2 regions of the Undibacterium sp. FW305-107 genome follow, and region 1 is predicted to be linked to the other one. Evidence: riboswitches for the same ligand, from Rfam matches in the RefSeq annotation. Region 1 holds a riboswitch; the other holds the start of a gene.
What was found. A riboswitch is a leader RNA that binds a small molecule or an ion and turns the genes downstream of it on or off. The one in region 1 is predicted to bind thiamine pyrophosphate.
Positions count from the first base shown of each region.

Region 1 (5,746 bases):
CGACTTTTTACATGCCCAGGTATTTGTCGAGCAAAACACCGTGCTGCACTGGCCGCATGTCGACATAGCTGACCTGCAATCTGCCTGGGCTGATGTATTGAAGCGCGCGACTCTTGTCGCCCATCACAAGATCAGCCGCGAAGAACTGTCGGTACGTGAACACATGACAGGTATTTTGCGCAAGCTGCAGTCATCCAAGTTTGTTGAATTCTCCGACCTGTTTGATGTCAGCCGTGGTGCGCCAGTGCTGGTCGTGAATTTTGTCGCCCTGCTTGAGCTAGCCAAAGAAACCTTGATAGAAATCACCCAGGCAGAAGCCTTTGCACCTATCTACGTGCGCCTGGCGTATTCACCAGCCTGATCGCAAGAATAAAACTATTCCTCACTAAAGAGCCGTAACATGAAAATCATTTCCTCCATTGAAGAATTGCGCGACCAGTTGAGCGGACAATTGCGTACCGCATTTGTGCCAACCATGGGCAATTTGCATGAAGGGCATCTCTCTCTGATGCGGCTGGCAAAAAAACATGGCGATCCGGTAGTCGCTTCGATTTTCGTGAATCGCCTGCAATTTGGCCCGAATGAAGACTTCGACAAATACCCGCGCACTTTCCAGGCTGACGTAGAGAAACTGGAAAAAGAAGGCGTGTATGTCCTGTTTGCACCAACTGAAAAAGACTTGTATCCAGAGCCGCAGGAATACCGCGTGCGCCCACCGGATGATCTGGGCAACATACTCGAAGGTGAGTTCCGTCCCGGCTTCTTTACCGGCGTAACCACCGTTGTACTGAAATTGTTCTCCTGCGTACAACCACGCGTTGCTGTCTTTGGCAAAAAAGATTATCAGCAGCTTATGATAGTGCGCAATATGAGCAAGCAATTTGCCCTGCCTACCGAAATCATCGCCGCGGAAACTTTCAGGGCAGAAGATGGCCTGGCCCTGTCTTCCCGCAATATGTATCTCTCGGCAGAAGAGCGGGCCGAAGCACCTGCCTTGTACAAAACACTCAATGAAGTCGCAGAAGAAGTGCGCGCCGGCCATCTGGATATGTTTGAACTTGAACGTCAGGCCATGGCAAAACTGGCGGCCCGTAACTGGAAACCCGATTACATCTCGATACGCAAACGCGCCGATCTGCAACCACCTTCTGCTGGTGATATCGCCCAGCAATCACCGCTGGTTGTGGTGGCGGCTGCTAAACTAGGTGGCACGCGACTGATCGACAATCTGGAAATTTGATGCGTCGCTTTCAATTGCTAACAGGCAGCCTTGCACTTGCAAGCTGCCTTATCGTGAGCCTGGCCTTACCTGTTGTTGCCCATGCATCCATCACGGTACTGGATGATGCACAACGCCAGGTTACTGTAGAGAAACCCGCGCAACGCATCGTCAGCCTGGCGCCGCATATTACCGAGATGCTGTTCGAGGCTGGTGCGGCAAATAACATCATCGCAGTGACCGATTACAGCGACTATCCCGAGGCGGCAAAAAAACTGCCTTCGATAGGCAATATTTTCGCACTGGACCTGGAGCGTCTGCTCTCCCTCAAACCAGATCTGGTCATTGTCTGGGGTACGGGCAATGCCAAAATCCTGGCCAATAAATTGCGCAGCAATCACATCACTGTCTTTGAAAGTGAGCCCCATAATTTTGAAATGGTGGCAACATCAATAGAAAGACTGGCGACATTGGCTGGCACTGAAAGTACTGGCAAAACCAATGCCCAAAAGTTCAGGCAGCGTCTCGATAATCTGCGCAAGACTTATCAATTGCCAAGCGGGGCGACACCGGTAAGCGTGTATTATCAAATGATACGCAGGCCATTGATGACTATCAATGACACGCATATGGTGTCCGACTCCATACGTTTGTGCGGCGGCAAAAATGTATTTGGCCAGCTCAAAGAATTGAGCTCCACCATCACCAATGAAGCAGTGCTGGCGGCGAACCCTGATGTCATCTTCAGCAGCGGTGAAAATATCGACAGCATGGCAGACTGGAAGCAATACCCCATCCTGACAGCCGTAAAGAAAAACAACTTCTACACAATCAAAGGTGACTGGCTGAATCGCGCCGGGCCGCGCATACTCGATGGTACCGAAGCTCTATGCAAGCACCTGGCCACAGCAAGAAGCAAATAGGCGCTGGCAGCAAACAATTTCTATTCAAGCGATAATGTTTGTCTTGCTTGCTGCCGCAAGCCTTACAGATTGATTGCTACTCATGCGCCAAGGTATTTTGTTTGCAGGCTCCGCGTATTTCCTCTGGGGCCTGTTCCCCATTTATTTCAAAACCCTGCACGACGTCCCTGCCCTGGAAATCTTGCTGAACCGCATGCTGTGGTCATTGCTATTCCTGGTTGGTGTTCTGACCTGGCGCAAGCAATGGGCCTGGGTCAGCACAGCAATCAGACAACCAAAACTGATAGGCGGCTTTGCCCTGAGTGCGGTGCTGTTGTCCGCCAACTGGTTCGTCTATATCTGGGCCGTCAATCATGGCCACATCGTTGATGCCAGCCTTGGCTATTTCATCACGCCTCTCGTCAATATTCTCATAGGCTCAGTCTTGCTGCGTGAAAAACTGCGCCCTGGCCAATGGCTGTCAGTAGCCCTGGCTGCTGTCGGCGTCGCCTGGTTGACCATACAGACTGGTCACCTGCCATGGATAGGCCTGGTGTTGGCAGCGACCTTTGGCACTTATGGCTTGCTGCGCAAGACCTCTGCCCTGGGTGCGCTGGAAGGCTTGTCACTGGAAACCGCCCTGCTCTTCCCATTTGCGTTTGGCTGGCTATGCTGGATGACTTTGCAAGGGCAAAACAGCTTCATCGCCAACAGTATGGATATCAAGATGCTGCTGCTCATCAGCGGCCCTATCACTGCCATTCCCTTATTATTGTTTGCTGCCGGTGCAAGGCGCATACCGATGACGACACTAGGATTGCTGCAATACATCTCGCCGCTGGTGCAGTTACTGCTGGGCGTCTGGCTATATCACGAGCCTTTCGACTCCAACAAACTGGCAGGCTTTATCGCCATTTGGGCAGCGCTGGTCGTCTATTCAGCTGAAGGTTTGTGGCGCAATTTCCGTACTGTCAAAATGGAAGTAAAGCCAGGCAGCTAAGCGCCAATTGCCGCAAAAAGGCTATATAAATGGTTTCGTGTTAAACTGCAGCCTACGCTAGGGGTCCTGGAAATAATATTTCCGGGTGAGAGAGTCCCTTCTACCTGATCTGGATAATGCCAGCGAAGGGAAGCGCAAAGTCCCGGTCCCTCCTGCTTCTTTGTTTGCTCCCGCGCTGTCATCCACAACGCATTAAAAGCAAACCAAGAGCACACCATGTCTGACTTTACTGTACGCCCCACCGTCATCGCCCTCTCCATCGCCCAGGCTTGCCTGTTGCTATCATCTGCGCATGCCCAAAATACACCTGGCAATGATAAATCGCTGCCAGAAGTGACGATCACAGGCAGCAAGGGTACCGAAACCAAGGTCGAACGCAGCAAGGTCACAGGCTTTATTGATGCGGCATTGCTGGATACGCCTAACTCAGTCAATGCCTTCAGCGTAACGCAGATGCAGGACCTGCGCATACGCCAGACCACGGATGCGATGAAATATGATGCCAGTGTCAATGATGCGTATAACGCCATTGGTTATGCCGAGCAATTCTCGATACGTGGCTTTGCCCTGGATAATTCCAGCAGCTACCGCAAGGACGGTTTTGCCATTCCTGGTGATGCTTCCATTCCTTTGGAAAATAAGGAGCGTGTAGAAATACTCAAGGGCATAGCAGGCTTCCAGGCCGGCTTTGGCACACCAGGCGGCATCATTAATTATGTGATCAAACGCCCTGCCAGCTATGCAGTTCGCTCTGCCACATTTGAAATCAGCGAGCGCGGCACTGTATATGGCGCCGCCGATATTAGCGACAATTCCAGCGACAAGCAATTTGGCTTCCGCATCAATGCAGCGGGTGAACGCCTGCGCTCTTATGTCAAAGGCGCCGACGGTAACCGCCAATTTGTCTCTGCCGCATTTGACTGGCACATCACACCACAAGCCCTGTTGCAAATCGATGCTGACTACCAGCACAAATCGCAATTGTCGGTACCAGGTTTTCAATTATTCAATGGCACTGAATTGCCGCGTGGTGTACCTGCTGACTTGATGCTGAATGCCCAGCCGTGGGCAAGACCGGTAGATACCCGTAACAGCAATCTGGGTCTGCGTTTTGAATACCAGATCAATGCAGACTGGCGCGCCAGTGTCTCTGCCAACAAGCATGAATTCAAGCGCGACGACTACACAGCCTTCCCATACGGCTGTGGTGCCACCAATCTGTATCCAGGTTATTGCGCGAACGGTGACTATGATGTGTATGACTACCAAAGCGTAAATGAGTCCAAATCACTGTGGGGTACGCAGGCCCTGTTGAATGGCAAATTCAATGTGGGTGGCATGCAGCACGAACTGGCTGTTGGTCTTAGCAATTCACAGCGTAAAGATTATTTTGGTGACTATGTGTATGACTATGCTGGCAGCAGCAATTTGTTCCGCCCTATCAGCGTAATGCCATCGGCAAATAAAACAGGCCCGGTCTTCTTGCGTCGCACTGACAAGGAATGGTCAGTATTTGTACAAGACATTATCAGCCTGCAAGACAATCTGAAGTTGCATCTGGGTCTGCGTCATCTGAATATCTCGCGCACGCAATTCGATAATCCTGGCTATGACCAGAACAAGTTCCTGTCGACGGTCGCATTGGTATTCAAACCAGTACAGCAAGTTTCTGTATACGGCAGTTTTGCGCAAGGCCTGGAACATGGTGGTATCGCCCCTTTTGGCACCAGCAATGAAAACAAAATGCTGAACCCGGGCAAATCCACACAAATTGAATTTGGCGTGAAGGCAGATGTGCAGCGTGACCTGAGCCTGTCTGCAGCCATCTTCCGCATCAAGAAGCCCCTGGAATATACCAATAGCAGCAATACCTACGTCAGCAATGGTGAAGCCCTGCATACCGGTCTGGAGCTCTCTGCCCAGGGCAAGCTGACCTCACAATTGAATCTGGGTGCCAGCCTGACTGCACTGGATGCCAAACAGCAAAACACCGGCATCAGCAGCCTGGACGACAAACGTGTCATGAATGTGCCACGCTTCAAATCGACTGTGTATGCTGATTATGCAGTGGCTGAAGTCAAGGGTTTGAATGTGAATGCAAGTTGGCAATATGCCAGCAGCAAGGCATTCAGCCCGGACAACAGCGTTACCGTGCCTGGCTATCATGTCGTCAATCTGGGTGCGCGCTATGCAACGCAAATTGGTGGTACTGCCACTACCCTGCGCTTTAATATCGATAATGCGCTGGACAAGTTTTACTGGCGTGATGTGACGCAATCACTGGGTGGGTATTTATTCCCTGGTGCTCCACGTACTTATAAAGTGTCGGCACAATTCGATTTCTGATACAGCATGCCTTGCTCAAAAAGCGATGCCAGTTTATCTGGCATCGCTTTTTTATTGCCCGCAGTACTGCTATTTAATACTTTTCAGTCTATACGTGGCATTAGATACAGACTATGTCATCCTTAAGGCTCGCATTCAAGCAAACCTATGGGTAAGGACATGATGAATACCTTCAAGTATATTTTTGTGATCGCAGGCAGCCTGCTCGCCAGCCTTGCAAGCGCGGAAGAAGTATTTAAATGCCGCGCCAGTTTCCCCGATTTTGGGAATGGCAAACGG
Region 1 is NZ_JBYTAV010000002.1:197,330-203,075, reverse strand. Features, by position in the region: gene AC3WQT_RS04985 (segregation and condensation protein A) at 1-361, shown strand, start outside; gene panC (pantoate--beta-alanine ligase) at 401-1,240, shown strand; gene AC3WQT_RS04975 (cobalamin-binding protein) at 1,240-2,142, shown strand; gene rarD (EamA family transporter RarD) at 2,225-3,121, shown strand; TPP riboswitch at 3,171-3,269, shown strand; gene AC3WQT_RS04965 (TonB-dependent siderophore receptor) at 3,338-5,467, shown strand; gene AC3WQT_RS04960 (hypothetical protein) at 5,627-5,746, shown strand, end outside.

Region 2 (5,746 bases), on a different contig from region 1:
AATCTTTGGGCAGTGTTTCATCATGGAATTCACGTGCCTTGTCGGGGTCGAGACCGATGTTGAACTGGTCTTCCCAGCGGAATTCAAAGCGCGCCTTGGAAAGAGCATTGTCACGTATCTGCGCACCTGGGTGGCCTTTTGCCAGGTCGGCTGCATGGGCGGCGATCTTGTAAGTGATGATGCCATCCTTGACGTCGACCTTGTTTGGCAAACCCAAATGTTCTTTCGGTGTCACGTAGCACAGCATGGCAGTGCCGTACCAGCCTATCTGTGCCGCGCCTATGCCGGAAGTGATGTGGTCGTAGCCGGGGGCGATGTCAGTCGTCAGAGGGCCGAGAGTATAAAAAGGCGCTTCATGGCATTGCTCAAGTTGCAGGTCCATGTTTTCCTTGATGAGATGCATGGGCACATGGCCCGGGCCTTCTATCATGACTTGCACATCATGTTTCCAGGCGATCTGCGTCAGTTCACCCAGGGTTTTCAATTCACCTAACTGTGCTTCATCATTGGCATCATAGATGGAACCTGGACGCAGGCCATCGCCGAGGCTGAAAGACACATCATAGGCTTTCATGATTTCGCAAATGTCTTCGAAATGCTCGTACAGGAAGCTTTCTTTATGATGGGCCAGACACCATTTCGCCATGATGGAACCACCGCGTGAAACGATACCGGTCAGGCGCTTGGCTGTCATCGGCACATATTGCAGACGCACGCCTGCATGGATGGTGAAGTAATCGACACCTTGCTCAGCTTGTTCAATGAGCGTGTCACGGAAAATTTCCCAGGTCAGGTCTTCTGCTTTGCCATTCACTTTTTCCAGTGCCTGATAGATGGGCACGGTGCCGATAGGTACGGGTGAATTGCGGATGATCCACTCACGGGTTTCATGTATGTGCTTGCCAGTGGAAAGATCCATGACATTGTCGCCACCCCAGCGTATTGCCCAGGTCATTTTTTCTACTTCTTCACCGATGGAAGAGGTCACTGCAGAATTACCGATATTGGCATTGATCTTGACCAGGAAATTACGGCCTATGATCATCGGTTCGATTTCAGGATGATTGATATTCGCAGGAATAATCGCACGGCCACGGGCGATTTCCGAGCGTACGAATTCTGGCGTGATTTCTTCAGGGATCGCGGCCCCGAAAGACTGACCCGGATGCTGGCGGCCCATGACTTCTGCCAGCTTGCTGCCCATGGGGCCAGAGGCTTTCAGGTTTTCGAGATATTCTTTCCTGCGCAGGTTTTCGCGTATTGCAACAAATTCCATTTCAGGTGTGATGATACCCTGGCGTGCATAGTGCATTTGCGAGACATTCTTGCCTGCCAGTGCGCGCCGTGGCAGGCGTTTCAGATTGAAGCGCAATTCAGCCAGCTTGGGGTCATGCAGGCGGGCGATGCCGTATTCAGATGTCGGGCCAGCCAGTTCTTCAGTGTCATTACGCTCGGCTATCCAGGCACCGCGTACGGATGCCAGGCCAGAGCGGATATCGATTTTTACTTCAGGGTCGGTGTAGGGGCCGGAGGTATCGTAGACATAGATAGGTGGATTTTTCTCCGAACCAAACATGGCTGGTGTATCTGACTGGCTGATTTCACGCATGGGTACGCGGATATCGGGGCGGCTACCCTGTACATAGGTCTTGCGGGAATTCGGCAGTGGCTGAATGGCTGCCTCGTCTACCGTAGCGGTAGCGGACAGGAATTGCGGGTTGGCGTTCATTTTGGCTCCTTTGCTTTGTTGGCATGGAGCCAGCAAAGGAGTTTCCAAAACTGGTGCGCGCAGATCAATACATAACACAGGCGGCACAAACTTCGGCAGCTTCCCTTCGCTGGCATTATCCAGATCAGGTTCGAGGGTATTTCTCACCCGCCAACAAAATTGATGGCAGGACCCCTAGCATTTTTTCTTCGGGTTCTGAATTAAATCCAGAACCGCGACGACGGCAGATTATACGACTTTTTTAAACTCTGGTGCTTTATTTGATTTCGCTGGCCAATTCTGTATCTTGCATTGTTGACGATGGTGCAAGATTGCTTTCCGGCAGTTTTACTGGCCCATGCACTTCTACCAATTCGACCATACCCGCCTTGATGGCGGCCGACAAATCATGATCCAGTACCGGCAAGGCTTCTTCATAGGCAATCAATAATTTACTGACACCATAGGCACGGTTGCGGCCATTGACCTTGCCCAGATATAACGCCATGTCGGCAATTTGCAGCGCTTTTTCCCAGTTGCAAACTGCTTCTGGCAAGCCAGAAAATGGCAGGCTGATGAAACCTGCAGTCAAGGTAACAGGCACACTGGCGCCCTCGACTTCGATGTTCTCTTCACCGATGCTACGCAAAATACGCTCTACCAGTCCCTTGAGTTGTGCAGGATTAGAGCGTGGGGAATAAATCAAAAACTCTTCCCCACCCCAGCGCAACACCATGTCGCTATCGCGCACTGTACTGCGCAAACGGCGCGCCACTTCTATCAGGACAGCATCGCCGGTTGCATGACCAAAGCTGTCATTGATATTTTTGAAGTGATCGATATCCATGAGAATTAAACAATCCGGATTATCAAGCGCATCTTCGCGCCTTTCACCTTCCGGCAATATGACTCTGCCCTTCATCATATCGACAAAAGAGCGGCGGTTATATAAACCAGTCAGGGGATCACGCACGGCATGAAATTCAAGTTGCTCATTCACTTCGCGCAGTTTTTCATTGGTCTTGCGTACCCGTCTGTACAAGAAGAAGACGACTACACCCACCATCACCATGATGATGGCAGCCAGCATCAACACCACTTGCTGCAACTGGCGGTTTTTGATGTCGGCATCCTTGAGCTGGTTTTCACGCGCCAGCAATTCAATCTGTTTTTGTCTTTGCTGGGCATTGAATTGTTCTTGCAGGGTGGCTACAGCCCGCGCGCGATCAGAGCGGAATAATTCATCACTGAGTTTTTGTTGTTCACGTACGGTTGCCAACGCTTCTTTATACATGTCAGCGGCTTCGTACATATTGCCAATTTCGCTGAGCAGGTTTTCCACATCCGACTTGGAACCTGTCTCCATGAAAAACTTCTTGGCCTCGTTGATGAAACCTATACCCTGAGAAAATTTCTTTTGTCCTGCCAGCGCAAAACCTATATTCGCTTTGGCGATGGCAATTGCAAAAGGGTCATTCACGGCCTGGGCTTTTTCCAGGGAGAAGCGGGCGGCGCGCTCGGCCTCGGTGAACTTGCGCACATGCAGGTAATAATCAGCAATATTGCCCAAAGCGGTTGCCGCCACGGCTGGCATGCCAGCTTCAGTGGATATCTGCAATACCGTCTTGTAAGCTTCCAGAGCTTCATCATGGCGCCCAAGGTCTATCAGTGCCAGACCACGTGTCATTTGCAAGGATGAGGTAATCTTGGGTGATTCTATTTTAGGCTGCATCGCCAATGCATCGTTGGCAGTTTCCAGGGACTTTTCAGCATTGTGCATATTCAGATATAGCCTGGCGATGGATTCCATGCGGTACATCTTGGCCTGGGCACGCCTTCTTGGTATCTGATCTGCCAGTTTCAGCGCCTCAAGAAAATAAGGCAGGGATTTATCAAAATTACCTATCGCCAGTTGCACCATGCCGAAGGCGATATTCAGGCGCATGAGTACTTCCGCATTTTTTGAATCACGCAGGCTTTGCTGTATATCATTGAGCTTCACCAGTGCCATGGCAAACTTGCCCTGATCCAGTAACTGAAAGGCTTCACCTATCAGCGCCATGTTGATCATGTCATTATCTTTTTGCAACCTGGCGAGTTGCAGCAACTCTGCATTGGCAGCATCGGCTTCCTTGATCTTGCCAGCGTCATACAAGATGCCTATCAGTGTCTTCAGGACTTCGGCCCGCAAGAAGTAATCTGCATCCTTGCCTAATTTGTCTTTGTATTCCTGCAGTTGTTTGAGTGCGGCGGTATTGTCACGGTCAGACAGCGTATGTATCGCTTCGATCTCAGAAAAATCAGCTTGAGGTTTAGCTTGCGCATGTGCCGTCGTGTTCATGCATAGCAAGAAGATAGCCAGCAAACCCGGCATCAGGCTGGTTTGCCATTTAGGTAGTTGAAGCTGCAACATGCAAGCCCTCATTGATCGATCCGAGTCTCTAATAATTTTTATCAAGGCTGCAGCAAAACTGCGTCAGCCCCAGGTTTCATTTACCTGTCTGATCCAGAAATACGCTGCCCACTTGCGACAATATTTCGTCTTCCAGTTGCTGCGCCGGTATAGGTTTGCTCAAGTAAAAGCCTTGCAGGATATCGCAGGATTGGGCGCGTAAAAATTCCAGTTGTTCGCGGGTTTCCACCCCTTCAGCCACTACCTCCAACCGCAGACTATGTGCCAGCGCAATGATGCCGGTGACAATGGCGGCATCGTCGGCATCACCAGGAATATCGCGCACGAAGGAGCGGTCTATCTTGATGATATCGACAGGAAAGCGTTTCAGATAAGACAGTGATGAATAGCCAGTACCAAAGTCATCAATGGTCAACCTGACACCGAGGCTGCGCAGACGGTCCAGTATGGCCAGAGTATCTTGCGCATGCTCCATCAGCGTGCTCTCGGTAATTTCCAGTTCCAGCATTTTCGCGGGCAAGCCGGTATCGAACAAGACTTGTTCTACCGTATTGGCAAAATCCTTTTGCAATAACTGGCTGACAGACAAGTTCACTGCAACCCGCAGATGGGACATGCCCTTATCCATCCAGTTGCGCATCTGGGCGCAGGCCGTACGCAATACCCATTCACCGAGCGCAATAATCAAACCGGTTTCTTCTGCCATCGGTATGAATTCCAGTGGCGACACCATGCCACGGGTAGGATGGAACCAGCGCACCAGTGCTTCTGTACCGATGATCTCACCAGTATCCATACGTGCCTGGGGTTGATAGAAAACTGCCAGCTCATTACGTTCCAATGCACGGCGCAAATCATTTTCCAGACGTACCCGTTCAGAGATCGAATGCTCCATCGCCGCTTCAAAAAACTGGAAGTCGGTATTGGTTTTCTTGGCGCGGTACATGGCGGTATCTGCATGTTTGACCAGGGTGCCTACGTCCATGCCATCACTGGGATAAACAGAAATACCTATGCTGGCGGTCACGAAAATATCATGACTATCAATCTGGAAAGGCTTGGCCAGAGTGCGGCAGATATTTTGCGCAGCCGATGCCGCAGCCGCCGGGTCAGCCAGCTCGCTCAATACCACGGTAAATTCATCGCCCCCCAGGCGTGCCACGCAATCGGCATTACGTACGCTGCGACGTATGCGCTGCGCCACGGCAATCAACAGACGGTCACCAACATCATGGCCGAGAGTGTCATTGACATTCTTGAATCTGTCCAGGTCCAGGAACAGCACTGCCACTGATTCGACATTGTCCTTGGCCATGGTCAACCTGCGCCCCAGTTGGTCAAGGAATTGCGTGCGGTTAGGCAAACCCGTCAGCACATCATTGAAGGCCAGGTGGCGTATGCGTTTTTCTGCCTGATTCGCTTCTATGATGCGGCGCACGCGTTGCGACAACACGGCAAAATGAATAGGCTTGGGGATGTAGTCACAGGCACCGGCAGCAAAGGCTCTTTCTACCGAACTATTGTCTTCCAGTGCGGTGATCATCAACACCGGTATGCTGCGGCCACGCGGCATTTCCTGTATCAGGCTGCAGGCGGTAAAACCATCCATGACTGGCATGACAGCA
Region 2 is NZ_JBYTAV010000001.1:861,905-867,650, forward strand. Features, by position in the region: gene thiC (phosphomethylpyrimidine synthase ThiC) at 1-1,729, opposite strand, end outside; TPP riboswitch at 1,814-1,915, opposite strand; gene AC3WQT_RS04005 (tetratricopeptide repeat-containing diguanylate cyclase) at 1,986-4,121, opposite strand; gene AC3WQT_RS04010 (EAL domain-containing protein) at 4,198-5,746, opposite strand, start outside.
Region 2: linked by a shared signal. The riboswitch ahead of thiC (phosphomethylpyrimidine synthase ThiC) and the one ahead of AC3WQT_RS04965 (TonB-dependent siderophore receptor) in region 1 are both predicted to bind thiamine pyrophosphate.